Regions from separate parts of the Nonomuraea maheshkhaliensis genome, predicted to be linked through region 4. Evidence: riboswitches for the same ligand, from Rfam matches in the RefSeq annotation. Region 4 holds a riboswitch; each other region holds the start of a gene.
What was found. A riboswitch is a leader RNA that binds a small molecule or an ion and turns the genes downstream of it on or off. The one in region 4 is predicted to bind cyclic di-AMP.

Region 1 (7,019 bases), on a different contig from region 4:
TGTTCAGGGAGGAGCGATGACGCTCACCGCCCCCGCCGCCGCTCCTCCGGCCCAGGAGAGGCCCGCCGCGCCGCGGCGTCCGGTCCGGCCGCTGCGGGTCCTGCTGCACGTCTTCCTGGGGCTGGTGGCGCTGGGGTGGCTGCTGCCGCTGGCGCTCGCCGTCTACGCGTCGGTACGGCCGTACGAGGAGACCGCCAGGCTCGGCTACGTCTCGATGCCGGAACACCTCACGCTCGACTACTACGTACAGGCGTGGACGCAGGCCGAGCTGCCCCGCTACTACCTGAACACACTGATCATCGTGGTGCCGGGCGTGGTGGTGACGCTCTTCCTGGCCTCGTTCACCGCGTTCGCGATCGCCCGGCTGCGCGTGCCGGGGCGCAAGGTCCTGCTGATCGTCTTCACCGCGGGTAACCTGCTGCCGCCGCAGGTGCTCATCACCCCGCTGTACACGTTCTACACGCTCGTCCCGCTGCCCGGGTGGCTGTCGGACTCGCAGTCGCTCTACGACTCCTACCTGGGGTTGATCCTCATCCACGTGGCCTTCCAGTTCGGCTTCTGCGTGTTCGTGATGGCGAACTTCATGCGCACGATCCCCGAGGAGATCACCGAGGCGGCGCTGGTGGACGGGGCCGGGGTGTGGAAGCGGTACTGGCGGCTGACGCTGCCGCTGTGCCGGCCGGTGCTGGCGGCGCTGTCGACGTTGCAGTTCACCTGGATGTACAACGACTTCCTGTGGGCGCTGGTGCTGATGTCGTCGGGCGACAAGCTGCCCGTCACCTCGGCGCTGAACAACCTGCGCGGCCAGTTCTTCACCGACTACAACCTGCTGGCCGCCGGGTCGATGCTGGTGGCGCTGCCGACGCTGATCGTCTTCCAGTTGCTGCACAAGCAGTTCGTGGCGGGGCTGACGCTGGGCTCGACGAAGGGCTAGAGCAGGGCGTGGAAGCGGGCGGCCACCTGGTCCCAGGCCCACTCCCGGATGATCCAGTCGCGCCCTGCCCGGCCCAGCTTGCGGGCCTTGGCGGAGTCGCTCAGCAGCTCCACGACGGCCTGGGCCACCTCTCCTGTGTTCTCGCCGTCGACCACGAGCCCGGTGTCGCCGGGCCGCACCGCGTCCGGCGCGCCGCCGGACGCGCCCGCCACCACCGGCAGCCCGCTCGCGGACGCCTCCAGGAACACGATCCCGAGCCCTTCCACGTCCACCCCTTTCAGCCGGGTACGGCACGGCATCGCGAACACGTTCGCCACCGCGTAGTAGCCGGGCAGGCTCGCCGCCGGAACCGTGCCGGTGAACCTGATCGACTCGCGCCCGGCCGCCAGGCGCTCCAGCGTCCGCCGGTACGGGCCGCCGCCCACGAGCAGCAGCACCGCGTCCGGCACCGAGCGCAGCACGTGCGGCCAGGCTCTGATGAGCCGGTCCTGGCCCTTGCGCGGCACCAGGCGCGACACGCACACGACCACGGGCCGGCCGGCCAGTCCGAGCGCGGCCCGCAGACCGGGCGGGGCCGCGCCGGGGTGGAACTGCTCGACGTCCACGCCGGGCGCGAGCCGGACGAGCTTGGCCTCCGGGACGGCGGCGATCAGCCGTTCGCGGGTGTAGTCGCCGAGATAGGTGACGACGTCGGCGTGCGCGCCGATCCTGCGCAACACCGAGCGGAAGCCCGGCGCGCTCGCCCACGACGCCTCGTGGCCGTGGGTGAGCATCACCACGCGCCGCGCGCCGGCCGCGCGCAGCCGGGGGGCGAGCAGCCCGAGCGGGGCCGCCGCCCCGAACACGACGGTCCGCGCGCCGTGCTCGGCCACGAGCCCGGCCGCCGTGCGGGCGACGGCCGGGGTGGGCAGCATCAGCCGCGTCGGATGCCGGACCACCCGGTACGGCTGGCGCCGGTCGAACTCCGCGCTGCCCGGCCAGGCGGGGGCGTAGACCACCGCGTCCCGCGTGCGCAGCGCCAGCCCGTGCACGAACGACTGGATGCCGCCCGGCCTGGGCGGGAAGTCGTTCGTGACGAAGAGCACGCTGTGCGGCCGGCCGCTCGCGGGGTGGGTCACGGTCGCGGGACGCCGTTCAGCTCGGCCCAGGAGCGGGCCAGCGCGATGCGCTGGGGGGCGGAGGGGTGGGAGGCATAGAGCACATATTCCACCGCATCCGGCGACAAGTCGGAAATATTGGTCAATGCGAGGCGTTTCTGCATGGCCACGAACGTGGCCGGGTCCCGGGTGAGGTCGAGCGCGTGGGTGTCGGCCCTGGCCTCGACGTGCCGGCTGATCAGGTTCTGGGCGGGGCCGAGGAGCACCGAGCCGAGGGTGATCAGGCCCATGAGCGCGCCGGCCGCGCGGGGGTCGGTGATCGAGGTGACGCCTGTACGCCGCCGTACCGTGCCGAACAGCAGGAACAGCACGATCACGCCCAGCCCCGACCCGAGCGCGCCGAGAAGCGTGCCGTGCAGCACGTCGTCGTGCTTGGCATGGCCGAGCTCGTGCGCGACGACCAGCGCGACCTCGCGCTCGGGCGCCCGCAGCAGCGTGTCGTAGACGACGATGCGCCGGGTGGCGCCGAAGCCGGACACGTACGCGTTGAGCGCCGTCGTCCTGCGCGAGGCGTCGGCCACCAGCACGTCCTCGACCGGCACGCGGTCGCGCTCGGCCAGCTCCAGCAGTTCGGTGCGGAGCGGGCCCGGCCGCATCGGGGTGAAGTCGTTGAAGATCGGCTCGAACACCACCGGATAGACGAACGACGCCGCCACCGTCAGCGCGAACGCGCCCGCCGCCGCCGGGATCCACCAGCGCCTGACCCTGCGGGCCAGCGCCATCAGGGCCAGCAGCATCACGCAGAGCAGCAACGCCTCCACGCCCATGCTCTTCAGCCGGTCCCCCGCCCAGCTCGACCAGTTCTGGACCGACAGGCCGTAGTCGCGCAGGATCGTCTCGTACCAGACGCCCAGCGGCCACCTGACCAGCTCGGTGATCGCGGTGATCAGCACGACGCCGAGGATCACCCGCAGCCACCACGGGCCTTTCAGCCGCCCTGTCACCTTCGCGCCGAACGGGGTGGCGACGAGGAGGCCGGCGAAGACGAGGGTGAGGGCGAGCGAGAGGTAGGCGGGCAGGCTGGTGACCGCGTCGAACGCGCGCGCCTTCGCGATCTGGGCGGCGGTGAAGTCGCGGGACGGGTCCGGCGGCCCGCCGGTCAGCGCCTGCCAAGGCGTGCTGAACGCGGCCACGGCCAGGACGGCGAGGCCGAGCAGCACGAGCGTGATCGCCGCCGGCCGCCCGAGGCCGCCGCCGGAATCCGGCTCCCGCTCCCCCACAGCTCCCTCCTCCCCTCCGTACGGCCTGCCACGCGTCTCTCCAGCGCCAGCGGGCCCTGGGGCGGGCTGTGGGACGAATTCCGGGGCGGAGGTGGTGTCGCCGGGTCCGGGTGGGTTCGTGGCGGTCACCGCCGTCGTGGCGGCGTCCGGGGGCTCGTCCCGCCTCGGTGAGTCCTCCGCGTCCTGCCGTTCGCTCATCTGGCTCCCCTTCACCCGAGCTGATCCCGCACGTACGCGCGCCACCGTGCCGTCAGTGTGGCGACCGTGAGTCCCCGCGCGGCGAGCGCCCGGTCGGCGCCTGTCGTCCTGGCCGCGCGGTAGAGCCTCACCAGCGTCTCCTCGCCGAACCGGTCGGCGAGGAAGCGACACGCCAGCCACGCCTCCTGGTACGCGCGCGCCGGCCGCGCCGGGTCCCGGCCGTCCGCCGCGAAGTCCGCGGAGCCGGGCAGCGCGTCCGGCAGGCGTCCCGCGCGCACCTCGGCGGCCAGTTCGGCGGCGACGGTCGTCACGGGCAGCCCGGCGTCGCGGTAGCCCACGTAGTCGGCGAACCCTTCGTACAGCCAGATCGGGAGCCCGTCGGTGCCCGCTGCGACGTGGGTGAGCTCGTGGGCGAGCACGACGTCCTTGCCGGTGGGGGTGAGGGTGGCGAAGAGCTCGGGAACGACGATCACGCGCCCGCCGTCCGCCATCGCGGCCAGCCCGTCGACCCGGGCCACGCGCGCCAGGCGGGCGGCCTCCTGGGCGGAATCCGGCACGATCACCAGCGGGCGCACCGGCCTGCCGAGCACTCGGGCGACCCTGAGCCCCGCCCTGTCGGCCCTCACCGCCAGCTCCTCCAGCCCGCCGCCACCGCTGCCGCCGCCGTCCTTGCCGTCCCCGCCCTTGCCGCCGCCCTTGTCGTCGTCCGCAGCGCCGCGGGCGTCTTCACCGCCGCTACTGGCGCCGGAGCCCACGACCGTGGAGAGCCGTCCGCGGCGGATCACCGTGCCGCGGCCCGGCCAGAGGTCGCGCGCCTCCGGGGGAAGGATCGGGGAGTCGTGGAGCGGCGCGCCGCCGGAGGCGATGAGCAGCAGGCAGGCCACCACGGCTCGTCGGCTCACCTGCTCGGACACGAAGCCCGATCGTAGCCGGACCCGCACGGACTTCATCCCGGCCGAGCCGGCGCCGCCCTCACCGGCCCGGTCCGCACCGCCGTTCCGGCCGCCCGGCCCGTCGGGGGCGCCATCGGGACGTGCCATGGGGTCTTGTACGTGCCTGGTGGGTGGCCGTAGGTGCGCTGTGAGGGCCGGGGACGAGCCGCGGATGGGCCGGGGACGGGCCGTGGGCGGCCCTGGACGTGCGAGAGCCCCGTCCGGATCCGGGAAGGCTTTCCGTGGATCCGGGCGGGGCTTCTTCACATGCCGGGACGGACCGCGCCGACGAATGACGACCGGCGCCAACCGCCCAGCTTGTCGATGCGCACCCGTTCGCCTGTCCGAGGCGAGTGGATCATCTTGCCCTTGCCGACGTACATGCCGACGTGGCCGAGCCCGTTGAAGAACATGAGATCACCGGGCTTCAACTGCCGCCAGGAGATCTTGTTCCTGATGCGGGCGAACTGGCTGCTCGCCACCCGCGGGAGCTTCACTCCGGCTCGCTTCCAGGCGAACTGGACGAGACCGGAGCAGTCAAACGAACCAGGTCCTGTGGCTCCGTACCGGTACGGGTCACCGATCTGGTTCTTGGCCACGGCGACGGCCTTGCGGGCCTTCGCTTGCTGCCGAGCGACCTTGGCTGCCCTTCGCTGGGCGGCCGTGACCTTCTTCGAGGTCTTGGCGGTGGTTTCCGCCTTCACCGTCGTGACGGTCGATTCGCTCGTCGTCTCCGCCTGAGCCGTCGGAGCAAGGAGGATGGCACCTCCGGCCGTCACGGTCATGGTGAGCGCTACGCCACTCAGGGCAAGGCGGGACAGACGGGGGTTATGCAGGGAGCTGGACAGGATTTCTCCTTGTGTCTTCCACGAACGCCTACCGGGTTAGCTGACGGATTCGGGCCTGGAAGTCGCCCTACGGCGCGATACGCGCGCCGATTCACCCCTGATCCCTGGGGAAACGTGGGATCGCTGGGTCCCCGGCTCCGTGCCTCCTGGCTGCACGGATTCGGCAGGTCGAAGCCCCGGTGAAATGACATGGGGATATCGGGGAACGACCGGCGGATTTCTATCTGTCGCACATCGGGAGGGGACCGATGCGGGTTCGCGGGGCCATGGCTTGTGCACCGCGACGACGCCAGAAGCTACGCCGGAAGTTCAAGGATCGGCAAAGCGTGAGCCCGGCTGTAAAGATCAGACAGAGGACTTTGTCAGATTCGAAACCCCTGCTGGAACACCAGGTTATGTTATGGAAATGTGACCCTGCTCACACTTGTGCGAGCCCAAGATTGTCAGGCCCAAGTTGTCGCTTATGTCACAGATTTCCCGCTTAAATCACGCGTTCGGGGCCCGGGAGCGCTCCCGGGACTTCTGACCGGCTTGAGGGACAGTCGCGGCAGATTTCCGGATATGTACGGCGGCGGCCGTAGGCATCGGCACAGGCCGCGAGGCGATTCCAAAACGCGACTCCGCCTCGTGAACGATGATCCATAGTAGGAAGAGGCGGAAAAAATCCCGCCGCCGGCCGAGAGCGGCCGGACGACGGGACAGGAAACCAGTCGCTACGGACGCACGGCCCCCACCAGCGTGCTGCCGTACGACGAGAGCTTGACCACCTTGACGACGTCACCCGTCTGCGGCGCGTGCACGATCTGCCCGTTGCCCGCGTAGATGCTGACGTGCCCGAGCCCCGCGCTGAAGATGAGGTCACCGGGCTGCAGCGACTTGAGGTCCACCTTGCGGTTGGCCCCCCACGCCCACTGCTGCCACGTCGTACGGGGCAGCGAGACCCCGGCCGCCCGCCAGGCCGCCTGGGTCAGCCCCGAGCAGTCGTACGAGCTCGGCCCCGTGGCGCCGAACCGGTACGGCTTGCCCACCTGCGCGAACGCGAACCGCAGCACCGCAGCCGCGCTGCCCGAGGCGGGGCCGGTGTACTTCAGGCCCACGCTGTTGGGGTTGCCCGGGTTGTAGGCCCCCAGTTTCTCCAGCAGCTTCTTCTGGTCCTTGATCAGCTTGAGGATCTCCGCGCGTTCCTTCTCGACGGCGTCGCGCTCCTTGTCTGCGTCCTGCAGCGCCTTCTGCGCCTTGCCCCGCTCGACCTTCAGGCCCCGGTTCTCCCGGTCGAAGGCCGCCAGCTTCTCGGCCTTCTCCTGCGAGACCTGCCCGGCCAGGGCCAGCCCGGCGAGCATGTCCTGCGGGTTGGGCGAGCCGAAGATGCCGGGCCACGAGGTGACGTCGTTGCCGGCCTGATAGCTGGAGACCGCCATGCCGACGACCTCGGCCCGCAGGTCCGCGACCGTGGCCAGCTTGCGCTTGTAGCTCGCGTTGAGCTCGCCGTACGTGGACTTGGCCTTCTTGTAGCGCTCGGTCGCCGTGTTGTAGCGGTCGACGACCTTGTCGGCCTTGTCGTTGAGCTTGTCGAGCTTGGCCTTCGCCTGCGCGAGCGTGGGTTTGGGGTCAGCCGTGGCCGCCCCCATGGGGATCAGCATCAGCCCGAACGCGAGACCCGTGGCCACCGGCACCCGGCCAAACCTCACTGTGTCGCCTCCCAGGGATTATATCTGGGGCGAAATAGTACA
Region 2 (7,019 bases), on a different contig from region 4:
GCTCATGGGCGAGGCGGCCCAGATGCCGGTGGACGCGGAGGTCATGATCGAGCGGATCGGCCCGGTGCAGGCCGCGTCCTCGATCGGGAAGGTCGCCGAGGCGAAGGTCTACCGTTCGGAACGGATCCCGCAGGCGCAGACGGGCGGCCTCAACGCCTACGCCGCCCGCCTCGACCTGCCCGCCACGGTGGGCGCGACCCTGCGCAGCGGGACGTGGCTCAACGCGGCCACGGAGCGATACCCGGCCGCCGTGATCGGCGCGTCCGCCGCCCAGCGGCTCGGCATCGGGCCGGTCGGCGAGGACACGCAGATCGTCGTCGGCGGCGTGCGGTTCGCGGTCGTCGGCGTGCTGGAGCCCGTCGCGCTGGCCGCCGAGCTGGACAGCGGCGTGATGATCGGCTGGCCGGTGGCCGAGGAGCGGCTGGGCTTCGACGGGCATCCGACCGTCCTCTACACGCGGGCCGAGGAGGCCAGGCTGGAGTCCGTACGGCAGGTGCTGGCCGGCACGGCGAACCCGGAGGCGCCGAACGAGGTGGACGTCTCCCGCCCGTCCGACGCGCTGGCCGCCAAGCAGGCGACCAACGAGGCGTTCGCCAACCTGCTCCTGGGCGTGGGCGCGGTGGCGCTGCTGGTGGGCGGGGTCGGGGTGGCCAACACGATGGTCATCTCGGTGCTGGAACGCCGTGCGGAGATCGGCCTGCGCCGCTCGCTCGGGGCGACCAGGGGGCAGATCCGCACCCAGTTCCTGGCGGAGTCGCTGCTGCTGTCGGCGCTGGGCGGGCTCGGCGGCATCCTGCTCGGGACGGCGGTGACGATGGGATACGCCCTCTACAGCGGCTGGCCCTCGGTCATACCGGCCTGGGCCACGCTCGGCGGCCTGGCCGCGACCCTGGCCATCGGCGCCGTCGCGGGGCTCTACCCGGCCGTCCGCGCCTCCCGCCTCTCCCCGACGGAGGCGCTGTCCACCCCCTGACCTCGGCCCGGGTGCCATCCGGTCGCGTGGCAGAGCGTCTTGCCCGCTGTGTCAGCCGGTGGCGTAGCAGATCGTCTTGCCGACCACCTGGACGCCGGGCCGGTCGCCGGACAGGACGGTCAGCTCGAACGTCACCCGGGTCAGGGGGTCACGCAGCACCGACACCCGGTGGGCCTCGTCGCGCAGGTCGAGATCGTCGACGACCTCGGCGTACCCCATGGCGCGCAGCCGCCGCAGCAGCCCGGCCGGGGCGTCCTCGGCGTCGGTCTCCGCCTGGAAGAAGTGCCGGGTCTGGCCGGGGACGCAGGTGTCGTCGTCGGCCCGCCGCACCGCCGACAGTCGCAGCTCCGCCGCGCCGAGCAGGTCGCCGGCGTCGGAGTCGAGCCTCCGGGAGGCCTCCGCCAGCGTGGGCAGCTCGGACGGGGCCGCGCACGCCGTCATCGCCGCGAGACCGAAGAGCACCGCGGACAGGGCGTGACGACGGGTGCGCACGCGACGATCTTAGCCAAGATCACCAATTGCTAACGGCCCAATCACGAAAAGCTCAGCCACCGTGCCAGGGCCGCGAGCGCCGGCGGCCGGCCGCGGGCGCCGGGCCAGGACCGTTACGCCACTAGGGCCGCCAGCGCCGCTGGTCCGTCTCCTTCTCGTACGCCTGCGGATCCGGATAGCTCACCAGCTCCACGGTGGAGCCCCAGGGCGTGCGGCAGTGGACGAACCGGTTGTGCTCGCCCGCCTCGGGCCCCGGCAGCGGCACCGGCTCCGACAGCGGACTCCCGCCCGCCTCGGTTACCAGCCGCAGCGCCTCGTCCACGTCGTCCACGTACACGGCGACGTGCTGCCAGCCCAGATCGCACGGCAGCGCCGCCTCTCCCTGCCGGGGCCCGCTGAACTCGAACAGCTCGATCCCCGGCCCGTTCGGCAGGCGCAGCATGCGCACCGCCACCTCGGCCGTCCCCTGGGGCACGCCGAGCCGTCGTTCCGTGCCCCAGCCGCCCTTGGGGCCGTCCGAGCGCGGAAGGGTGTCGTAGAGGACCTCGGCGCCGAAGGCGCGGGCGAAGAACTCGGTCGCCGCGTCGAGATCGGGCACGGTCACTCCGACGTGGTCGATGCCGCGTGCGGTCATGCGCCACCTCCTGTCCTGGCCAGCGCGTCGAGCTTGCGTTCGATGCGATCGAGCCGGGCGCGCAACTCGTCGATGTCGCCGCGCTCGGCGTTCTCCTCCTCGGGGCGCAGCCGGACGAGCACCGCGCCGCCGGGCTCCAGCCGTACGAGCCGGGTGTCGGCCACGCTCGTACCGCCCCTGAGCTGGATCGTCACGTCCAGATCGGCCTGGCGCAGGCCCAGTCGGCGCAGCGCGCGGGTCAGGTACTGCCCGTCGCGGGCCAGCACGACCGGGCCGCCCTCGACGAGCTTGCCGGCCATCGGCACGGCGGCGGCCAGCCGCACCACCACCGCGTTGATCGCCATCAGGATCACCACCCCGGCCAGGCCGCCGGCCAGCGAGTTGTCCGGGCCGATGATCGCGTTCTGGACGACGTTGCTCATCAGCAGCATGACCACGAAGTCGAAGTTGTTGAGCTGGGCGATGCCGCGCTTGCCGCCGATCCGCAGCAGCGCGGCCACGGCGAGATAGACGACGACGGTCCTGATGGCCTTGTCGGCGAGCGAGACACCCGTATGGAACAGGTCGTCCGTCATGGACGCCCCCGGGCCCTCTGGAACAGGTCGCCCGTCATAGAACGTCCCCGAAGCCGGTGGGACAGGGCGTCTGTCATAGACGCCCCCGGAGCCTCCCGATCGGCCCCAGTTCGTCCACGCACCGCCCCAGCCCGAGCGCCACGGCCTCCAGCGGGCGCTCGGCCCGGCGTACCGGCATGCACAGCCGCCCGCGCAGCCGCCGGCCGAGGCCGAGCAGCAGCCCACCCCCGCCGACCAGCACCGCGCCGCGCACCCCGAGGTCGGCGGTCAGCTCGGCCGGGCAGCGCTCGACCGTCTCCATCGCCGTCCGTACGATCGACTCGACCGGTTGCGCGGTCGCCTCGAAGATCCGCTCCACGGGCAGCGCCAGCTCGCGCTCACGCCCGGTGTCGGGGTCGCGGGCGTGCACCATGATCTCCCGGTCCCCGCCGCCCGCGCGGCGCTTGGCCGACTCGGCCTCGGGCTCGTCGAGCAGCAGCCCGTGCTCGCGCTCGACGAAGCGGGCGATGGCCCGGTTGACGGCCTGTCCCCCGTACGGCACAGAACCGGCCGCCACCACCGACTCCCCGGACAGCACCGCGATCCGCGCCGCGTCCCGGCCGATGTCGATCACCATGTGCCCGGCGCAGTCGTTCAGCTCCATCCCGGCCCCCAGCGCGGCGGCCAGGGCGTGCGGGACGAGCTGCACCGTCCGCGCCTCCGCCTCGTAGGCGATGTCACGCAGCGCCGCCCGGTCGATCGGGGTGGAGTCGGCGGGCAACGCCATGACCACGCGCGGGCGGGCGTACGGATGCCAGTGCACCTTGCGCAGGAAGTGCCGGATCATGCGCCGGGCCAGCTCGGTGTCGGCGGGCAGCCCGCCGCTGACCGGCCAGCACGTACGCCCGCCCCCGCCCAGTGCGGCGGCTTCCACGCCGTACCCGATGACCTTGCCCGTCCGGCCGTCACACATGACGGCGGAGGGCTCGTCGAGCACGATGCCCTTGCGTCTGGCGTAGATCCGCGTGCTCGCGGCTCCCAGATCCATCGCGAGGTCACGACCGAGGAGTCTCATTGGCGTATCCCTATCCTGGACCGCTCCAAAGCAACACCAGGAACGCAAAGGAACCCCTTTACCCTGAAACCGTGCTCAACTACGACCGCGAGGCCGCCTCCTACGACGAAAGCCGCGGCGGCCTTCCCCGCGCCAGAGCAGCGGCCCAGGCCGTGCACGATCTGGTCGGCACGGGCATGCTCGCCGGCCAGGCCGCGCACGGCCTGCCCGGCGAGGGGACGCTGCTCGACATCGCCTGCGGCACCGGCCTGGTGAGCCGGGAGTTGGCCGGGCTCGGGCTGCGCGTGCTCGGTGTGGACGCCTCGGCCGGGATGGCCGGGGTGGCCGCCGGCCGGATCGACGTGGTCCTGGGCGACGGGCGCCGGCTTCCCGTGCGTGACCGCTCGGTCGACGCGGTCACCACGATCTGGCTGCTCCACCTGCTCGACGACGCCCGCCCGGTGATCGCCGAGGCCGCTCGGGTGCTGCGGCCCGGGGGAGTGTTCGTCACGACGGTCGACAAGCGGGCCGCGCACGGGCCCGGCGGGCGGCAGGATCCGCCGGACCGGGCCGAACTCGTGGTCGAGGTGGCCGCCGGGCACGGGCTGGTGCTCAGCGGTGAGGCCCGGTTCGCGGGGCACGGCCAGGGGCGCGACGGCGCCGCCGATCCGGTGTTCCGGCTGCTGGCCTTCACCGCGTCCGGAGAGCGGTGAGGGTTGCCGTGCCTGAACCGCCTCGAGGCCGGTTTCGCGTCGTAAGCGGTGTCATGCGAAGCTGTCAGTGTCCCCAACACCTTGGAGGTCCTCATGGCGGATACACCGGAGCCGGAAGTCAGCGAAACTCCCGAGGACGAGATGAAGCGCAAGTTCCGCGAGGCACTGGAGCGCAAGCGCAGCCAGGCCGCGGGCTCGGGCGCGGGTGGCAGGGGCGTCGACCCTTCGAAGATCCACGGGGCGCACGGTCCGGCTGCGAGTAAGAGATCGTTCAGGCGCAAGAGCGGCGGCTGAGGCGGAAAAATCCGAGGGGGTACGGCATGCCCGTGCCCCCTTCTTCATTCCCGGACGAAGGTAGATCTTTCGACCTGTTCGTGGTGGAACGTTTGCGTATGTCCGTTTCCATAGTTAGAGTAACGGCCATTACCAGCCGGTGACCTAGTCCTTACCCAAAGAGACTGCCGACTGGCGCCGAATCCCGAACCCAGGGAACCGGGGACCCACCTCATGGGGTGAATCCGGCCACACGCCGGTAGGGCATCTCCACGCCCGAACCCGTCAGCTAACCCGGTAGGCGTGATGGAGAGGACCGAATACCCCATGCATCAGCGTGTCACACCCCCGGACCGCGTGCCGGCCGCCTACTAGAGCGGCCCCCTTCTCCAAAGGCTCGTCATTTTGCGTATCGCGTAGCGACGTCAGGTGATTTCCCGCTACGCGCCATTCCCCCATGGGCGCAAACTCCCTTGTCCCCTCGCGAAGGGTTTACCTTTTCATGTCTGCCCGTTCTGGCCTGCGTTCCCTCACCCTCCTTACCGCAATCGCCATCGGCACGCTGACCATCGCCGGCCCGGCCGCTCACGCCGCCACCGGCACGGACGAGAAGGTCCTGCTCAAGGGCTCCACCACGGCCTCGTACTTCTGGGACGACGCCTCGGGCCGCGCCGGCGACACCGGCCTCCCCGCCAGTGGCAAGCCCATGCAGAAAGGGCTGGCCGCCAGCCCCAGCTGGCCCCTCATGACCGAGGGGTACGTGATGTACAAGGGCAAGAAGCTGCCCTTCTTCGTGGGCGACCGCGGCCCCGGTGAGCCCTCCAACCGGGGCATCATGCTCGACCTCGACGCCAAGACCTTCGCCGAGCTGACCGGCGGCCGGTTCAACTCCAGCACGCTGGGCGTGGACGGCGTCGGCGGCCAGGGCCACATCGAGATCGACTACGTCATCACCAAGTGGGGCGACGGCCCGGGCAAGAAGAACTACCCGGTCCCGTTCTCGACCCGCGCGTGGGCCGAGCGTGACCACAACCCGGCCACCCCGCCGCAGGACGAGGCTCAGAGCTGATCCCAGGGCTGACCCCCGACGTCCGCCTTTGCGGAGTCAAGACCAGAATGTCATTCTGGTCTTCGTGACCAACCGCGCAGCCGCGAACGGCATCGACATCGCCTACGAGAGCTTCGGCTCACCGCAGGGCCGGCCCCTGCTCCTCATCATGGGCCTCGGCGCCCAGCTGATCCAATGGGACGAAGGGCTCTGTGAGCTCCTCGCGGAGCAGGGGCACCACGTCGTCCGGTACGACAACCGCGACGTGGGGCTGTCCACCCACTTCCACGACGCGGGCGTGCCCGCGGCGGGAGCGCCCGCCCCCTACCTGCTGGACGACATGGCCGACGACGCCGCGGCCCTCATGGACGTGCTCGGCTGGCCGTCCGCCCACGTGGTGGGGGCCTCGATGGGCGGCATGATCGCCCAGGCGCTGACCATCCGCCACTCCGAGCGGGTGCTGACCCTGACCTCGATCATGTCCACCCCCGCCCCGTCCGTCGCCCCGCCCACGGAGGCCGCCTCCGCGGCGCTCATGGGCCGCCCGCCCGCCGACCGCGAGTCGGCGCTTGAGCAGGCGGTGGAGCGGTGGGCGGTCATCGGCTCGCCCGGCTACGAGCTGGATCGCGAGCGGATCACGGAGATGGCCGGGCGTTCCTTCGACCGCAGCTTCGACCCGGCGGGCACGGCCAGGCAGTTCGCCGCCATCATGGCGTCGGGCGACCGTACGGAGGGGCTGAAGGGGGTGCGCGTGCCGACGCTGGTGCTGCACGGCGAGGCCGACCCGCTCGTCCCCGTGGCCGGCGGCCGGGCGACGGCGGCGGCCGTCCCGGGAGCGCGGCTGGTGACCTACCCCGGCATGGGGCACGACCTGCCGCGCGAGCTCTGGCCCGCCTTCACCGCCGAGATCACCAAACTGACCTCCGCCTGAGGCGGCGAGCCGTGGCCCGCGCCGCGCGCGGGCCACGGCGCTGTCAGATCTCCAGCTTCTCCTCGATGCCCCGCAACTGGTGCCGGGCGAGCGCCAGGTTGGCGCGCGAGCGGTCGAGCGCGAGGTAGAGGAACAGCCCCTTGCCGCCGCGCCCGGTGATCGGGCGGATGATGTGGTACTGGGTGCCCAGCGAGATCAGGATGTCCTCGATGCTCTCCTTGAGCCCGAGCGAGTCCATCGTGCGGAGTTTGGCCTTGACCACCTCGGTGTTGCCGGCCGCGGCGATCTGGAGGTCGAGGTCCTTGGAGCCGCCCAGCGTGCCCAGCGCCATGCCGCTGCCGTGATCG
Region 3 (7,019 bases), on a different contig from region 4:
AGGAGGCCGGCCTGCACGAGACCATGCTCAAGGCCCTGGTCGCGCGCGGCCACACCGACGTCGTGTTCAAGCCGCACCCGGCCGCCGGCCGCCGCCACGCCCAGTTGCTGCGGGCCGCCGCTAAACCGCTGGACGTGCGGCTGACGGTGGTCCCGGAGAGCGTGCCGGCCGAGGTGTGCTTCTCGGCGCTGCGGCCCGAGCTGGTCGTGGGCTGCTTCTCGACCGGGATGGTGACGGCCTGGCGCTACTTCGGGCTGCCGGTGGCCTCGTACGGAACCGAAACGGTGCTGCGGCGGCTGACCCCGTACGAGAACAGCAACCGGATCCCGGCCACCATCGTGGACGCCCTGCTGCCCAGGCTGTCGGCCGAGGGCCACATCGAGCGGCCGCCCGAGCCGGACCTGCCGGCACTGTTGCGCGCGGTGGGCTACTGCATGCAGGCCGACGCCTACCCCGAGCTGCGGCCCGACGACATCGCGTTCGATCCGCGCTACTTCAAGCGCAGGCGGCTGGAGGTGCTGGGCCTCGCCGACGCGGCCAGGCCCAGCGCGTTCACCAGGATCCGCAGGAAGCTCAGGTCAGCGATCTGAGGTAGCGGCGCATCCGGCGCTTGGCCCGGTAGCCGGCCCGCAACATCTTCGGGGGCACCTCCACCCGGAGCCGGGCCCGGCGCCGGGCCGCCGCGTGCCCGGGGCCGTCGAGCAGCGACCTGGCGGGCGTCCGCGGCCCGGCGACCAGCCCGGCCAGCAGCCCCGTCCAGGAGTCGCGCTCGGCCGGATGGAAGTAGTTGGCCGCGCACCAGGCGGGCGAGGCCGTGCGGAAGTCGCCCTTGGCCAGCTCCTCCATCGTGCCCAGCAGGTCGCTGCCCTCGAACACCAGGTTGATCATCTCGGCGCTCACGCCGAAGTCGCGCAGCACCAGCGACGGCACCCCCATGGCGATGGCCTCCAGCGCCGCCGTCGAGCTCACCGTGACGAACCCGGCCGCCCGTTCCAGCTGCTCCTGCATGGACCCGGCGGCGAACGTCAGCCGGCCCGGCTCGCCCATCTCCCGCCACAGCCGCTGGTAGTGGTGGCGCTCGTTGTGCGTCTGCCGCTCGCCCTCCAGCGCGCGCAGCTTGACCACCACGTCGAGGTCGGGCCGGTGTTCGGCCAGCTCGGCCAGCGACAGCAGGATCCGCTCGCGCCGCTCCCGCTCGCGCGGCACCTTGGCCTGGGTGGCGAAGACCACCCGGTTCCCGCTGCCCATGCCCGCCTCGGGGCGCAGGAACGGCAGCCGGGCCAGCCCCACCACCCCTCCCCCGCCGAGCCGGCCGGCGATCGCGGCGAACTCGGTCACCTCCCGCTCGCTGTGCACCACGAACAGGTCGCAGCCGCTGCGGAACAGCCACGCCTTCTCGGTGGCGGGCACCGAGATGCCGGGCAGGCCGCTGACGAACACCGGCCGCGGGCGCAGCCCGGCGAGCACCTCGGCCACCAGCACGTCCACCACCGGGCCCGTACAGGCGACGAGGATCACGTCGGGCTTGGTGCGCTCGGCCAGCCGCCGCACGGAGCGCGCCGACAACACCGGCGGCCGCCCGCCGTCCTGCCCCTCGTCCGGCCCCTCGTCCGGCCCCTCGTCCGGCCCGCCTCCCTGCCTGCCGCTCCGCCCTTCGCCCCGCGTACCGCGCACGGCCGCGGCGATCTGCTCGGGCGACGGCGCGATCGGCGTGCGCACCACGACCAGCTCCGTCACGCAGCCCTCGGGCAGGTCACCGAGCAGGCAGGCCGCCCATTTCAGATACGAGTCGGAGTCGGCGACCGCCAGCACTCTCAACCGGACACTCCTGTCAAATGCGAGCGCAGGGCGGGTGCCGCCCTGCTGGTCCACCAGTCATCGGGTACGTCCACGGGCTCGACGGCGACGCCGCGCGGGCTGAGCAGCACCCGCAGCGAGGTGATCGCGGTCGAGGGCAGGCTGAGCACGCGCTGGCCGGGGTCCAGGCCGCGCAGCGTCAGCTCGGCCGGCGCGCCGGCGTCGTGGACGGTGATGCCGGGGCGCTCCCGGATCAGCGCGACGTCCACGGGGTCCTCGCGGCGGTGCGGGTAGTAGGCCAGGGGCTCGCGGGTGGCCAGGTCGGTCAGCCAGCGCAGGTAGTGGTCGCGGTGCACGAGGCCGTTGCGGACCAGCGAGGTGCCGAGCACGACCGTGCGCTCGGCCGGTCCTTCGGCGCTCGGCGGCTGGGCGCGCAGCCAGGCGAAGTCGTGGCGTACGAGATCGACGCCGGCGCGGCGGACGGCCGCTTCGAGCCGGTCGTCCACGGGCAGGGCGGTGAACACCGCCACCTCGCTCAGCCGCAGCCGCACCGCGGCGGCCAGCCCGAGCAGGGCGCGCGCTTTCGTGGAACGGGCGCGGGCGCGCAGCAGCGGCCGGTGCGGGCCCGCCGCCAGCAGCTCCAGCAGCCGCAGTGTGGCCAGGCCGTCGTCCACGATGACGATGCGGCCAGGGCCGGAGGTGAGCCAGCGCAGTTGCACCCGTCCGGAGAAGGCGTCCCCGACCGCCTGCACGCGTCTCGGCATGCGCTCGCGCGGCTCGGCCAGTTCGAGGCCGTCGGGCAGCCCCATCGCGCGCAGCTCACGCCGCGTGGCCTTCAGCGGCCGCAGGCCCGCGCGGGGCACGACGGCCGTCGCGGGGCCGAGCAGCCCGGCGTGGTGGGCCTCGACGGCGCACAGCATCTGGAGCGGGGACTCCACCCAGGCCGACGCCTGTTCGACCACTCCTTGCCCTCCCAGCGGGGTGATGGGCCGTTCACGACCGCTTCAAGGTAACCCCACCGGCTTAAGCCCGCAGGAACGCGGTATGAACAATGGAGAGTATGAACTCGCTCTTGCTCAACACGGACGGCGTGCAGATCCCGCAGCTCGGGTACGGCGTCTTCCAGGTGCCGGCCGACGAGGCCGAGCAGGCGGTCGCCATCGCGCTCCAGACCGGCTACCGCCACATCGACACGGCCGCCGCCTACGGCAACGAGGAAGGAGTGGGCCGGGCCGTCCGCGCGAGCGGGCTGCCGCGCGAGAAGGTGTTCGTCACCACCAAGCTGTGGAACGGCGACCACGACCGCGCCGAGGCCGCCTTCGACGAGAGCCTGACCCGGCTGGGGCTCGACCACATCGACCTCTACCTCATCCACTGGCCGGTGCCGCGGCAGGACAAGTACGTCCAGGCGTGGAAGGCTCTGGAGCGGATCTACCGCGACGGGCGCGTCAGGGCCATCGGCGTGTCGAACTTCACCGTCGCCACGCTCACCCGGCTCATGGACGAGACCGACATCACGCCGGCCATCAACCAGATCGAGCTGCACCCGTACCTGCAGCAGCGGGAGCTGCGCGCCTTCCACGAGGCCAACGGCATCCTCACCGAGGCGTGGAGCCCGCTCGGGCAGGGCAAAGGGCTGCTCACCGACCCGGCGCTGACGGTGCTGTCGGACAAGTGCGGCAGGACGCCCGCGCAGATCGTGCTGCGCTGGCACCTGCAGCTCGGGAACGTGGTCATCCCGAAGTCGGTCACTCCGGCGCGGATCAAGGAGAACATCGACGTCTTCGACTTCATTCTCGACCCGGAGACGATGGCGGCCATCGGGGCGATGAACAGGGGGCAGCGCATCGGGCCGGATCCTGACACGTTCAACGTGACATGACTGGCGGTTCACCGCTTTGTGACGGGAGAGGCTTGGGGGGCTTTCAGAGCTGGCCCGATTTATCCCCACATAACCATATTTTTACCTTTCCTGTACGATCTGCGGCGTGCGAGAATTCACCTGGGGAATAGCGGCGACCGGCGGCATCGCGCGTACGGTGGGGGCGGCCATAGCCGCCGAACCGGGCATGCGGGTGGGCGCCGTCGGCTCACGAGACCTGGCCAGAGCGCAGGCTCTGGCCTCGACGCTGGAGGCGGAGTCGGCCTACGGCTCCTACGAGCGGCTGTGCGCCGATCCGGCGATCGACGCCGTCTACGTGGCCACCCCGCACGCCCAGCACCTCCAGGTGGCCGAGGCCGCCATCGCCGCCGGCAAGGCCGTGCTCTGTGAGAAGCCGCTGGCGGCCACCGTGGACGACGCCGAGAAGATGGTGCGGCTGGCGCGCGAGGCGGGCGTGTTCCTGATGGAAGCGATGTGGATGCGGTTCAACCCCCTCATCCAGCAGATCGCGGCCGATCCGCGCTTCGGCGAGCTCCGCTCGGTGCAGGCCACCTTCGGCTTCGCCGCCCCGTACGATCCCGCGCATCGCCTGTGGGCGCAGGAGCTGGGCGGCGGCGCCCTGCTCGACCTGGGGATCTACCCGTTCAGCCTGGCTCAGCTGCTCCTCGGCACGCCCTCGGGCCTCAGCTTCACCGGCTCCCTGGCCCCGACCGGAGTGGACGCGGAGGCGGCCGGCACGTTGCTCTACCCCGGCGGACGGCACGCTCTCGTGGCGGCCTCGTTGCTGGGGAATTACCCGAACATGGCCAGTGTTGTGGGTACTCAGATGCGGGCGGACATCCCGGCGCCGTTCTGGGCGCCGAAGCGGATCCTCCTCACCGGGCCCTCCATGGAGCCGGAAGAGCACGTTCTCGATCCGGCGGACAACGGATACGCCGGGGAGCTTCGCGAAGTCCGCGCCGCCACGGCCGAAGGCAGGACCGAATCGTCGATCATGCCGCTTGATGAATCCCTTGCCATGATGGGACTTCTGGCCGACGCGCGCAGACAACTCACCTGACTGCGCTTTTATGGATTTGTAATCCTCTTGCCTCATGTATTACCTTATGAGGCATCTTGAGGCATACGCCCGGTTTGTCCGGCTATGTCTGACCATCGCACGAAAGATCACAGGATCGTCCTGTGACCGCTGAATCCGTCTTCGTACGGAACCGGGGACCCATGTCCTTGGGGTGAATCGGCACTCCGGTGCCGTAGGGCAGCTTCCACGCCCGAACCCGTCAGCTAACCCGGTAAGCGGCATGGAAGCAAGGAGCAACCCCCTCGATGGCCAAGTACCGTCTTACCGCTGCGCCCAAAACCGGCATCACCCGCGCCCTCCTGGGCGGAGCCATCCTGGCCTCCGCCCTCGGCGCCCCTCTCGCGGCCAACGCCGACACCGCGACCGGAGTAGCCGCGGCCACCGCCGCCAGGCACCCGGACTCCGCCACCGCCGCCCACAAGGCCGGTGACAGGAGCGAAGAGACCAAGGTCAACGTCACGGCCGACCAGGTCCTGTCCCTGGCCAAGGCCCAGATCGGCACCTCCGAGAACGCCGCCGGCGGCGGCACCAAGTACCAGCAGTGGTACGCCAACTCGAAGCGCGCCGCCGAGACCATCGCCCGCGACGGCGGCAACCGCAACGCGTACCTGAACGCCGCCTGGTGCGCGATGTTCGTCTCCTGGGTCGGCGAGCAGACCGGTGCCCGCCCGCAGGTCGGCTGGGACGCCTACACCGTCGCCCACGCCAAGTGGTTCCGGGCCAACCACCGCTTCGGCGACGTCGCCAAGCCCGGCGCCGTGGTCTTCTTCTCCTGGAAGGGCAGCAAGTCCCTCAGCGACATCCAGCACGTCGGCTTCGTCGTGAAGGACAACCAGAACGGCACCATCTCCACGATCGAAGGCAACACCGGCAACGGCCGGGTCGAGGAGCGCGTCCGTCCGAAGTCGCAGGTCGTCGGCTACGGCTACCCGGAATACGCCGCCTGACAAACCCGCCCACCCGAGCGCGCGCCCCACGAGGGGCGCGCGCTCGCGCCTTTCCGGAGGTACGACGCCCGCGCGGGGGCTTCGGGGGCAACTGCAAGGCCTTCCACACGGGGGCGCTTCGCGCCACGAGGTTCCAGACAGCACTCCCCGAGGGGGCGCCCGCCCCCTTTCGATCCCCCGACCCCCCGCTCGCTCCGCTCGCCACAAACCACCTGCCCTGACTACCGGACGGGTCCAGGTGTCGTCAGTAGAAGTCGGGGCCACCAATGCACCCACCGACGCGAGGCAGTGGCTGACCTGATAGATCGCGCACGACCCACACCAGGGGACGAACACGTTGTCACTGGTGAACAGGCGGTCTGCCGCACTGGGCGCGTTTGTCTTCGACGTGGATGACGGCCAGATCGTGCCCGTCCCGGTCACGCTTGCCGCGGCCGAAGAGGCCGACCGTGAAGTCGTCGTGGTTCTCCAGTTCACTGGGATCGACGTAGGTGAGAATATCGGGGTGGTGGCCGGTCACGACCCAGCCGGGCGCGTCGTCGAGGTCGGTGATGTTGAAGTCTCCGGCCGGTGTGCCTGGGCGAACGGGACCGTACTCCCGCAGAAGGGAGGTCGCCTGCTGCTGGAGATCCGCCGCCGGCTCCATCAAGATCACGCAGGTACCGTGGGCGAACAGCACCCAGGACTTGGCAAGGTCCAGGAGGTGACGCCAGGTCTCGATCATGGCCGCTTGGTCCATGCGCGGCAGCGCAGCGGTCGCCGGTGACAAGCCAAGCTCGGGCTCCCGCAGGGCCTCCGCCGCTGGTCCTGAAAGCCTTGAACTTCCTGGCCAGCTTTGCTCGCCTTCTCCACGATCCGCTTGTTTGATGAGACATCGCCTCCGTGACACGACAGGTGGTAAGCGGATCCAACGTCAGAGGCGCGGCGGCGAGAGGTGCCCGTACGGGTGATCTGGCCCGCTGGGGCCCGGCGAGATTAGCCGACCGCGGTTCCTGTGACCATGTGCCGGCGTTTAGCTGGGAGACAGCCCCTAATCGCCCTGCAGGATCCTTCCTACTGGCGTTCCGTAGTACCAATGCCGCCCGGCCGGAGCGGGAGGAAGGGCGCCGGCAACCAGATCGACCAGAGCCCCTGCCAGCTCGACAATCGGAGCCGCGCCGATGTGCTCCGCACCACGCAGGAAGCCGGCTTCCAACTCGGGCCAGTTCGAGACCTCGGCCCGGTCCACGCCACCGCGAGCCTCGATCCGTCGAGCCGCCTCCACGACGCAGCGCAAGAGCGCCTGCCGCTGGCCCTCGCTGAAACCGTCCAG
Region 4 (7,019 bases):
CGGAGGGTCGGGGCGGGTGCTGCCGGCGCTGTGGGACAGCGTGATCGACCGGGCCTACCGGATGCCGTACGAGGAGCTGGCTCCCGGCGGGGTGGTGCTGGTGGACGGGACGCTGCTGCTGGGGCGGGGGCTGGCGTTCGAGGTGAGCGTGCACCTGTGGCTGTCGCCCGGCGCGCTCGAACGCGGCACGCCCGAGGACGAGAGGTGGCGGCTGCCGGCCTACCGGCGCTACGAGCGGGAGGTCAGGCCGCAGGAGGCGGCGGATGTGGTCGTACGGGCCGATCATCCGCGGCGGCCGGCCGTCCTCGTCAGGGACGGGGCCGAGGCCTGAGTCATGGTGTCCGGGGACGGGGACGGGGCCGACGCCTGAGCCACGGTGGCCGGGTCGAAGACGGGCCTGGAACTGAGCCGTGGTGGCCGCCTCGGAAGGGAGGGGCGGCGGCCACCCGGCCGTCATCGCGCGGTAGGGCGCTTGCCGTGGTTCGCCTTCTTCTTCTTGCGTGCCTTGCCCTTGCGTGCGCGCCTGGCCATGGAGCTCGCCTCCCAGTGATCGGATACAAAGTGATCGAGTACAGGGTGATCGGGTACGGCATCAGTTCCCAACGTCTCTCCCCACGCTGACCAGCGCAAGCGATCCCGGCGAACTAACATTCCCCAACAATTTCGTGTCATAATTTGGTGGAATCTGTTGGAAGGAGCGGGCGTGCTCGCACAGCAGCGTCAGCAGGCGATTCTCGAACGCGTGCGCAGCCACGGCGGCGTCCGGGTGGCCGACCTCGTACGCGAGCTCGGCGTCTCCGACATGACGATCCGCCGCGACCTGGAGGTGCTCGCCGAGCGCGGGCTGCTGGAGAAGGTGCACGGCGGCGCGACCGCGCTCGGCCCCGGCTCGACCGAGGAGCCGGGCTTCACCGCCAAGTCCGCCCGCCAGCAGCAGGAGAAGGAGGCCATCGCGCGGCACGCGGCGGGGCTGGTCCGCCCCGGCACGGCCGTGGCGCTGTCGGCGGGGACGACCACGTGGGCGCTGGCCCATCATCTGATCGGCGTGCCCGAGCTGACCGTGATCACCAATTCGATCCCGGTCGCCGAGGTCTTCCACCGCAACCCGCGCACCGACCGCACCGTGGTGCTGACCGGAGGGATGCGCACGCCGTCCGACGCGCTGGTGGGGCCGGTCGCGGTGGCGGCGATCCGCCGCCTGCACGTCGACACGCTCTTCCTCGGCGTGCACGGGATGAGCGTGCGGGCCGGGTTCACCACGCCCAACCTGCTGGAGTCGGAGACCGACAGAGAGCTCGTGACGGCCGCGACCAGGCTGGTCGTCCCGGCCGACCACACGAAGTGGAACACGGTCGGCATCAGCACCATCGCCGAGCTGAGTGAGGCCCACGTGGTCATCAGCGACGCGGGGCTGCCCGAGGACGCACGCACCGACCTGGCCGAAAGGGCCGGGCAATTGATCATCGCGGAGGGCTCGCAGTGAAGCGCACCATCACCCATCTGGCCGACGGCCGGGAGCTGATCTACTTCGACCGGCGGGACGACGCCGACAGGAGCGCGATCGACCGGCGGACGCTCGACCCCCGGCCGGTGGCCTCCGAGCTGCGCTACGACCCGCTGACCGAGGAGTGGATCGCGGTCGCGGGGCACCGGCAGACGCGTACGTTCCTGCCGACCGGCGGCACGTCGGAGTGCCCGCTGTGCCCGTCGTCGGACGAGCGGTCGACGGAGATCCCGGCGCACGACTACGACGTGGTGGTGTTCGAGAACCGCTTCCCCTCTTTCTCCACAAATTTCGGGACTTATCAGGAGGTGGGCGGACTGAGCGAGGTCCGTCCGGGCGTGGGGAGGTGTGAGGTGGTGTGCTTCACCTCCGACCACTCCTCCTCCTTCTCCAGGCTCTCCGACGCCCAGGTGGAGCTGGTCATGGAGGCGTGGGCCGACCGCACGGCCGAGCTCTCCGGGATCGACGGCGTGGAGCAGGTCTTCTGCTTCGAGAACCGGGGCGAGGAGATCGGCATCACGCTCGCCCATCCGCACGGCCAGATCTACGCCTACCCGTACGTCACGCCCAAGGCCAAGCTGCAACTCGGCGCGGCTGCCCGCCATCGGGGGCCGGGCAACCTGTTCGCCGACGTGCTGGCGGCCGAGCGGGCTGCGGGGACGCGGGTGGTGGCCGCCAACGAGCTGTGGACGGCGTTCGTGCCGGCCGCCGCGCGCTGGCCGTTCGAGGTGCACGTGTATCCGCACCGGCAGGTGCCGGACCTGGCGGCGCTCACGGAGGAGGAGCGGGCGGCGTTCGCCCCCCTCTACACCTCGGTGCTGCGGGCCTTCGACGGGCTGTTCGGCGTGGTGATGCCGTACATCTCGGCCTGGCACCAGGCGCCCGTACGCCAGGACAGGGAGCTGGCCTACCTGCACCTGGAGCTGTTCAGCATCCGGCGGGCGCCGAACAAGCTGAAGTTCCTGGCCGGCTCGGAGTCGGCGATGGGCGCCTTCGTCAACGACGTGCTGCCGGAGGAGGCGGCGCGCATGCTTCGATCACAAGTAGATCACTAATTGATTTCCTCTTAAGGTCGCATGACTCGTGATCTACCACTAATATCCCCATAAGCACCGGCCATAACAGCCGTCGCTTGCCTAATCCCGGGCGCGTGGCCCGGGAGCCGGGGACCCGAAACCGCACCTGGGGTGAATCCGCTTCGGTGGTAGGGCGCACTCCCATGCCCGAACCCGTCAGCTAACCCGGCCGGCAGAGGGAGAGGAACACCTACGTGGCGGCTTCGTCCCCCGCGACTCTTGCCATCGGTCTGATCACCGCCGCCGCCGTCGCCGTCCTTCCGGCGATTCCGGCGTCCGCCGCCCCCAAACCCTCGGAGGCGAAGCTCCGGGCGCAGCTCAAACAGCTCAACACCAAGGTCGACAAGCTCATCGAGAAGTACAACCTCAGGCGCGTCGAGCTGGCCAAGGCCCAGCAGGCCGCCGAGGCGGCCAAGGCCAGGCTGGCCACCGCCGAGCAGACGCTGGCCACGGCCGAGCAGCGGGTCGCCGAGATCGCCCGCCTGCGTTACCAGAACGCCGATCCTTCGCTCCCCTTCCTGATGACCCCCGAGCGCGGCAGCAGCGCCGCCCTGCTCGAACAGCTGACGGCCGAGCAGCAGGCGGTCGTGCAGAGCGTGGCCAAGGCCAAGGACGACAAGGAGAAGGCCAGCAAGGAGGCCGCCGCCCTGGCGACCAGGATCAAGGCCGACGCGGCCGAGGTGGACAGTCAGCGCGACGACGCCGAGAAGGTCATCGACGACATCGAGGACAAGCTCAAGGATCTGGTGCCGTTCGCGACGGGCCGCAACTCCGACGGTTCGTGGGCGCCGCAACTGCCGTCCGGCCCTGACCACATCACCCCGCGGACGCGGCTGATGAAGGCCCAGGTGGCCAAGAACTTCGCGCTGCCGTTCTCCGTGGGCTGCTTCCGCGCGGGCGCGAGCGGCGAGCACCCGCTGGGCCGGGCCTGCGACTTCATGATGAGCACGGGCGGCTCGATGCCGTCGGCGGCCAACAACGCCCTCGGCGACCGGCTGGCGGACTGGGCGCTGGCGAACAAGGGCAAGCTGGGCGTCAAGTACGTGATCTGGAAGCAGCGGATCAACCACGGGTCGGGCTGGCGAACGATGTCGAACCGCGGCAGCATCACCGAGAACCACTTCGACCACGTGCACATCTCGATGAACTGACGCCGGGAAAGCCGAACGGGGCCCCTGCCGAGGAGACGGCACGGGCCCCGCGTCATGTTCAGGGGGCGTCAGTTGGTCAGCGTGAGCGGGTTGACCAGGTCGGCGTAGACGAGCAGACCGGCCATGATCATCATCACGATCGCGAGCGCGTACGTCAGCGGCAGCACCTTGGCGATGTCGACGTAGGCCGGCTCCGGCCGCTTCATGACCTTGGCGTACGCCCGCTTGATGCCCTCCCACAGGCCCCCGGCGACGTGACCGCCGTCGAGCGGCAGCAGCGGGATGAGGTTGAACATGCCGATCGCCAGGTTGAAGCCGGCCAGCAGGTTGACGAAGATGGCGATCTTCTTCTCGGTGGACAGGTCGGAGGCGAGGATCTCGCCGCCCATGCGGCCAGCGCCGACCACGCCCACCGGGCCCTCGGGGTCGCGCTCGTCGCCGGAGAAGGCCGCGTGCCAGACGCCGACCATCTTCTCCGGCAGGTTGAGCAGCGAGCCCGCCACCCGGGCGGTCAGCTCGCCCATGTAGCCGACGACCTGGCCGAGGCTCTGCTTCTCCATGACCTCGGTGGGCAGCACGCCGAGGAAGCCGACGTTCTTGTCGATCTTCTCGGGGTCTTCGAGGTTGGGCCGGTCCTGGGCGATGAGCGTGACGCTGAGCGTCATCGGCTTGCCGTCGCGCTCGATGCCGAGTCGCACCGGGCCGGGGCCGTGGGAGCGGATCAGGCGGGTGGCGTCGTCCCAGGAGCCGATCTTCTGGCCGTCGAAGGAGACCATGCGGTCACCGGGCTTCATGCCGGCCTGGGCGGCGGGCGTCAGCTTGTCGCCGGGCGCGCACTGGGCGCGCTGCTCGGAGATCGGGATCACGCAGGTGTGGGTCTCGGGCGAGACGATCGGGGCCCAGGCGGGCAGGCCGATGCCGACCAGCAGGATGCTGAAGAAGACGAAGGCGAGCACGAAGTTCATCGCCGGGCCGCCGGACATGATGATGACCTTCTGCCACCACTTCTTGCGGTAGAAGACGCGGTCTTCGTCGCCCGGCCGCACCTCTTCCTGCGCGGCGTCGCGGGCCGACTCGATCAGGCCCTGCCACGGGCCCGTGGCGGTGCTCCTGAGCTTGCCCGGCTCGTCGCCGGGGCGGGGCGGGAGCATGCCGATCATGCGGATGTAGCCGCCGAACGGGATCCACTTGATGCCGTATTCGGTCTCGCCCTTGCGCCGCGACCACGCCGTGGAGCCGAAACCCACCATGTACTGGGTCACCCTGACGCCGAAGATCTTGGCCGGCACCAGGTGGCCGAGCTCGTGCAGCGCGATGGAGACCATCAGACCGAGGAGGAAGAGGATGATCCCCACGACGTAGAGCCAGTTCATCGAGGTGTGCTCCCGGCAGACGACAGGACAGACGAAGGGTCCGACAGCCCCAGAGTAGTCGAACTCGCCACACCGTACGGCTTACCGGTTCCGACGGGCATTGACAGTGCGCGATCAAGCGATCACGCTGGGAGAACGACGGAGGGGGACGTCTTGATCCGCATACTGATCGCCGAGCACCTGCCCTTGGTGCGCCGTGGCCTGCTCGTCACCCTGGCGGCCGAGCCTGGCCTGCGGGTCGTCGCCGAGGCGGGGCACGCTCAGGAGGCGGTGAGCGCGGCGCGGGCGGCCGCGGCCGACGTGGCGGTGGTCGATCTCGACCTGCCCGGGGAGCCCGCGGCTGCGGATTCGCTGGCCGAGCACGTGCCAGGGTGCGGGGTGCTGCTGCTGTCGGCCGCGCCCAACCCCGCGCAGGTGCGCGCGGCCCTGGCCGGCGCCGCATTGGGCTTCATGAGCCTGTGCGTGCCGCCTGAGCGGCTGGCCGAGGGCATCCGGCAGGTGGCGGCCGGGCGGCGGGCCATCGAGGCCGAGCTCGCCGTGGCCGCCCTCGAGTGCGCGACCAACCCGCTGACCCGGAGGGAGCTCGACGTGCTGCGGGCCGCGGCGGGCGGGGCTCGTTCGACGGAGATCGCCGACGAGTTGTTCCTGTCGGTGGGGACCGTACGCAATCATCTGTCGCGCATCATGTGCAAGACCGGAGCGCGGAACCGGCTCGACGCGGTACGCATCGCGAGCGACTCCGGCTGGCTGTAGGCGGGAGCTCAAGCCTGTGACGGGACCCGGTGGAGCCGCGCCGCTCCGCCGGGACCCGAACACGTAGAGCCTGCCAGCCGCACGCACCCGCTGCCAGTGAACGCTGTCACGACCGCACCGTGTAAAAGGTCACGGGTCGGCGGCTCAGGGACGCCAGATGAGCACCAGCGCGCAGTCGTCGTTGTGCCCTGAGGCCATGGCGTTGACCAGCGCCCTGGCGCCGTCGCGGAAGCCCGAGGGCAGCAGCCGCTCGGCCTCGCCGAGCAGCCGGTCGAGCCCGGCGTCGATGTCGCGCCCGGGCTGCTCGATCAGCCCGTCGGTGTAGAGCAGCAGCGCGTCGCCCCGGCGCAGGGTGCCGCTGTCGGGCTCGCAGTGCAGGTCGGGCACCACGCCGAGCACCACGCCCTTGGCCGTGGCGACCTGCCAGTTGCCCGTGCCCGCGTCGAACTTGACCACCGGCGGATGCCCGGCCGAGGTGATCGTGTAGTCGCCGGTGTCGAGGTCGAGGCGTACGTGCACCGCGGTCACGAAGCCCTCGTCGCCGCGCTGCCTGTGCAGGTAGGCGTTGCACGCGGGCAGGAAGTCCTCGACCGAGCCGAGCAGCCCGCCGAACGTGCCGGACAGCAGCAGCGCTCTCGTGCCCGCGTCGACGCCCTTGCCCGAGACGTCGACCAGCGCGATCTCGACGGAGTTGCCGTCGCGCATGGAGACCAGGAAGTCGCCGCCGAACGACGAGCCGCCCGCCTGCTTGAGCACGACCTTGCCGCCCCAGTCCTTCGGCAGCTGGGGCAGCTCGCCCTGGCTCCTGAGCCGATCGCGCAGCTCCAGCAGCATCGCGTCGCCGCGCAGCCCCTGCACGCCCAGCTTGCCCCGGGTGCGGGCCATCAGCACGGCGAGCACCGTGGTGAACACGATCGTCACGGTGAGCCCGAGGCCGACCCGGCCCACGCCCAGGTTGACGGCGATGTAGCCGAGCGCCGCCCCCACCCCGACGAGCAGCTTGACCAGGCTGCCCAGCCGGAGCTGGAGCCCGCCGATGAGCGTGACCAGGATGAGCAGGGCGGGCGAGAACCACTCGGTCGAGACCTCGGCCGCGAGGACCCCGATGACGAGCGCGAGCACGATCAGGGTGATGAGCAGGTTGCGGTCGCGGGCCAGCAGC

Region 1: linked by a shared signal. The riboswitch ahead of ABFX54_RS42460 (C40 family peptidase) and the one ahead of ABFX54_RS23990 (coiled-coil domain-containing protein) in region 4 are both predicted to bind cyclic di-AMP.
Region 2: linked by a shared signal. The riboswitch ahead of ABFX54_RS39620 (hypothetical protein) and the one ahead of ABFX54_RS23990 (coiled-coil domain-containing protein) in region 4 are both predicted to bind cyclic di-AMP.
Region 3: linked by a shared signal. The riboswitch ahead of ABFX54_RS31600 (CHAP domain-containing protein) and the one ahead of ABFX54_RS23990 (coiled-coil domain-containing protein) in region 4 are both predicted to bind cyclic di-AMP.

Annotation. Positions count from the first base shown of each region.
Region 1 is NZ_BAAAMU010000102.1:639-7,657, reverse strand. It holds gene ABFX54_RS42485 (carbohydrate ABC transporter permease) at 1-20, shown strand, start outside; gene ABFX54_RS42480 (carbohydrate ABC transporter permease) at 17-934, shown strand; gene ABFX54_RS42475 (glycosyltransferase family 4 protein) at 931-2,052, opposite strand; gene ABFX54_RS42470 (M48 family metallopeptidase) at 2,049-3,311, opposite strand; gene ABFX54_RS42465 (gluzincin family metallopeptidase) at 3,521-4,549, opposite strand; gene ABFX54_RS42460 (C40 family peptidase) at 4,705-5,226, opposite strand; cyclic di-AMP (ydaO/yuaA leader) riboswitch at 5,300-5,465, opposite strand; gene ABFX54_RS42455 (C40 family peptidase) at 6,003-6,977, opposite strand.
Region 2 is NZ_BAAAMU010000086.1:36,409-43,427, reverse strand. It holds gene ABFX54_RS39655 (ABC transporter permease) at 1-973, shown strand, start outside; gene ABFX54_RS39650 (hypothetical protein) at 1,025-1,465, opposite strand; gene ABFX54_RS39645 (VOC family protein) at 1,587-2,099, opposite strand; gene ABFX54_RS39640 (DUF421 domain-containing protein) at 2,096-2,674, opposite strand; gene ABFX54_RS39635 (rod shape-determining protein) at 2,748-3,728, opposite strand; gene ABFX54_RS39630 (class I SAM-dependent methyltransferase) at 3,800-4,420, shown strand; gene ABFX54_RS39625 (DUF5302 domain-containing protein) at 4,514-4,714, shown strand; cyclic di-AMP (ydaO/yuaA leader) riboswitch at 4,880-5,012, shown strand; gene ABFX54_RS39620 (hypothetical protein) at 5,196-5,762, shown strand; gene ABFX54_RS39615 (alpha/beta fold hydrolase) at 5,827-6,672, shown strand; gene ABFX54_RS39610 (hypothetical protein) at 6,716-7,019, opposite strand, start outside.
Region 3 is NZ_BAAAMU010000056.1:30,699-37,717, forward strand. It holds gene ABFX54_RS31575 (alpha-2,8-polysialyltransferase family protein) at 1-590, shown strand, start outside; gene ABFX54_RS31580 (DUF6716 putative glycosyltransferase) at 574-1,812, opposite strand; gene ABFX54_RS31585 (hypothetical protein) at 1,815-2,759, opposite strand; gene ABFX54_RS31590 (aldo/keto reductase) at 2,858-3,679, shown strand; gene ABFX54_RS31595 (Gfo/Idh/MocA family protein) at 3,786-4,739, shown strand; cyclic di-AMP (ydaO/yuaA leader) riboswitch at 4,857-4,993, shown strand; gene ABFX54_RS31600 (CHAP domain-containing protein) at 5,006-5,707, shown strand; gene ABFX54_RS31605 (hypothetical protein) at 6,048-6,431, opposite strand; gene ABFX54_RS31610 (hypothetical protein) at 6,738-7,019, opposite strand, start outside.
Region 4 is NZ_BAAAMU010000035.1:71,024-78,042, reverse strand. It holds gene ABFX54_RS24005 (nucleoside/nucleotide kinase family protein) at 1-331, shown strand, start outside; gene ABFX54_RS57010 (50S ribosomal protein bL37) at 454-531, opposite strand; gene ABFX54_RS24000 (DeoR/GlpR family DNA-binding transcription regulator) at 704-1,483, shown strand; gene galT (galactose-1-phosphate uridylyltransferase) at 1,480-2,559, shown strand; cyclic di-AMP (ydaO/yuaA leader) riboswitch at 2,628-2,769, shown strand; gene ABFX54_RS23990 (coiled-coil domain-containing protein) at 2,775-3,731, shown strand; gene ABFX54_RS23985 (M50 family metallopeptidase) at 3,800-5,104, opposite strand; gene ABFX54_RS23980 (response regulator transcription factor) at 5,258-5,857, shown strand; gene ABFX54_RS23975 (PP2C family protein-serine/threonine phosphatase) at 6,002-7,019, opposite strand, start outside.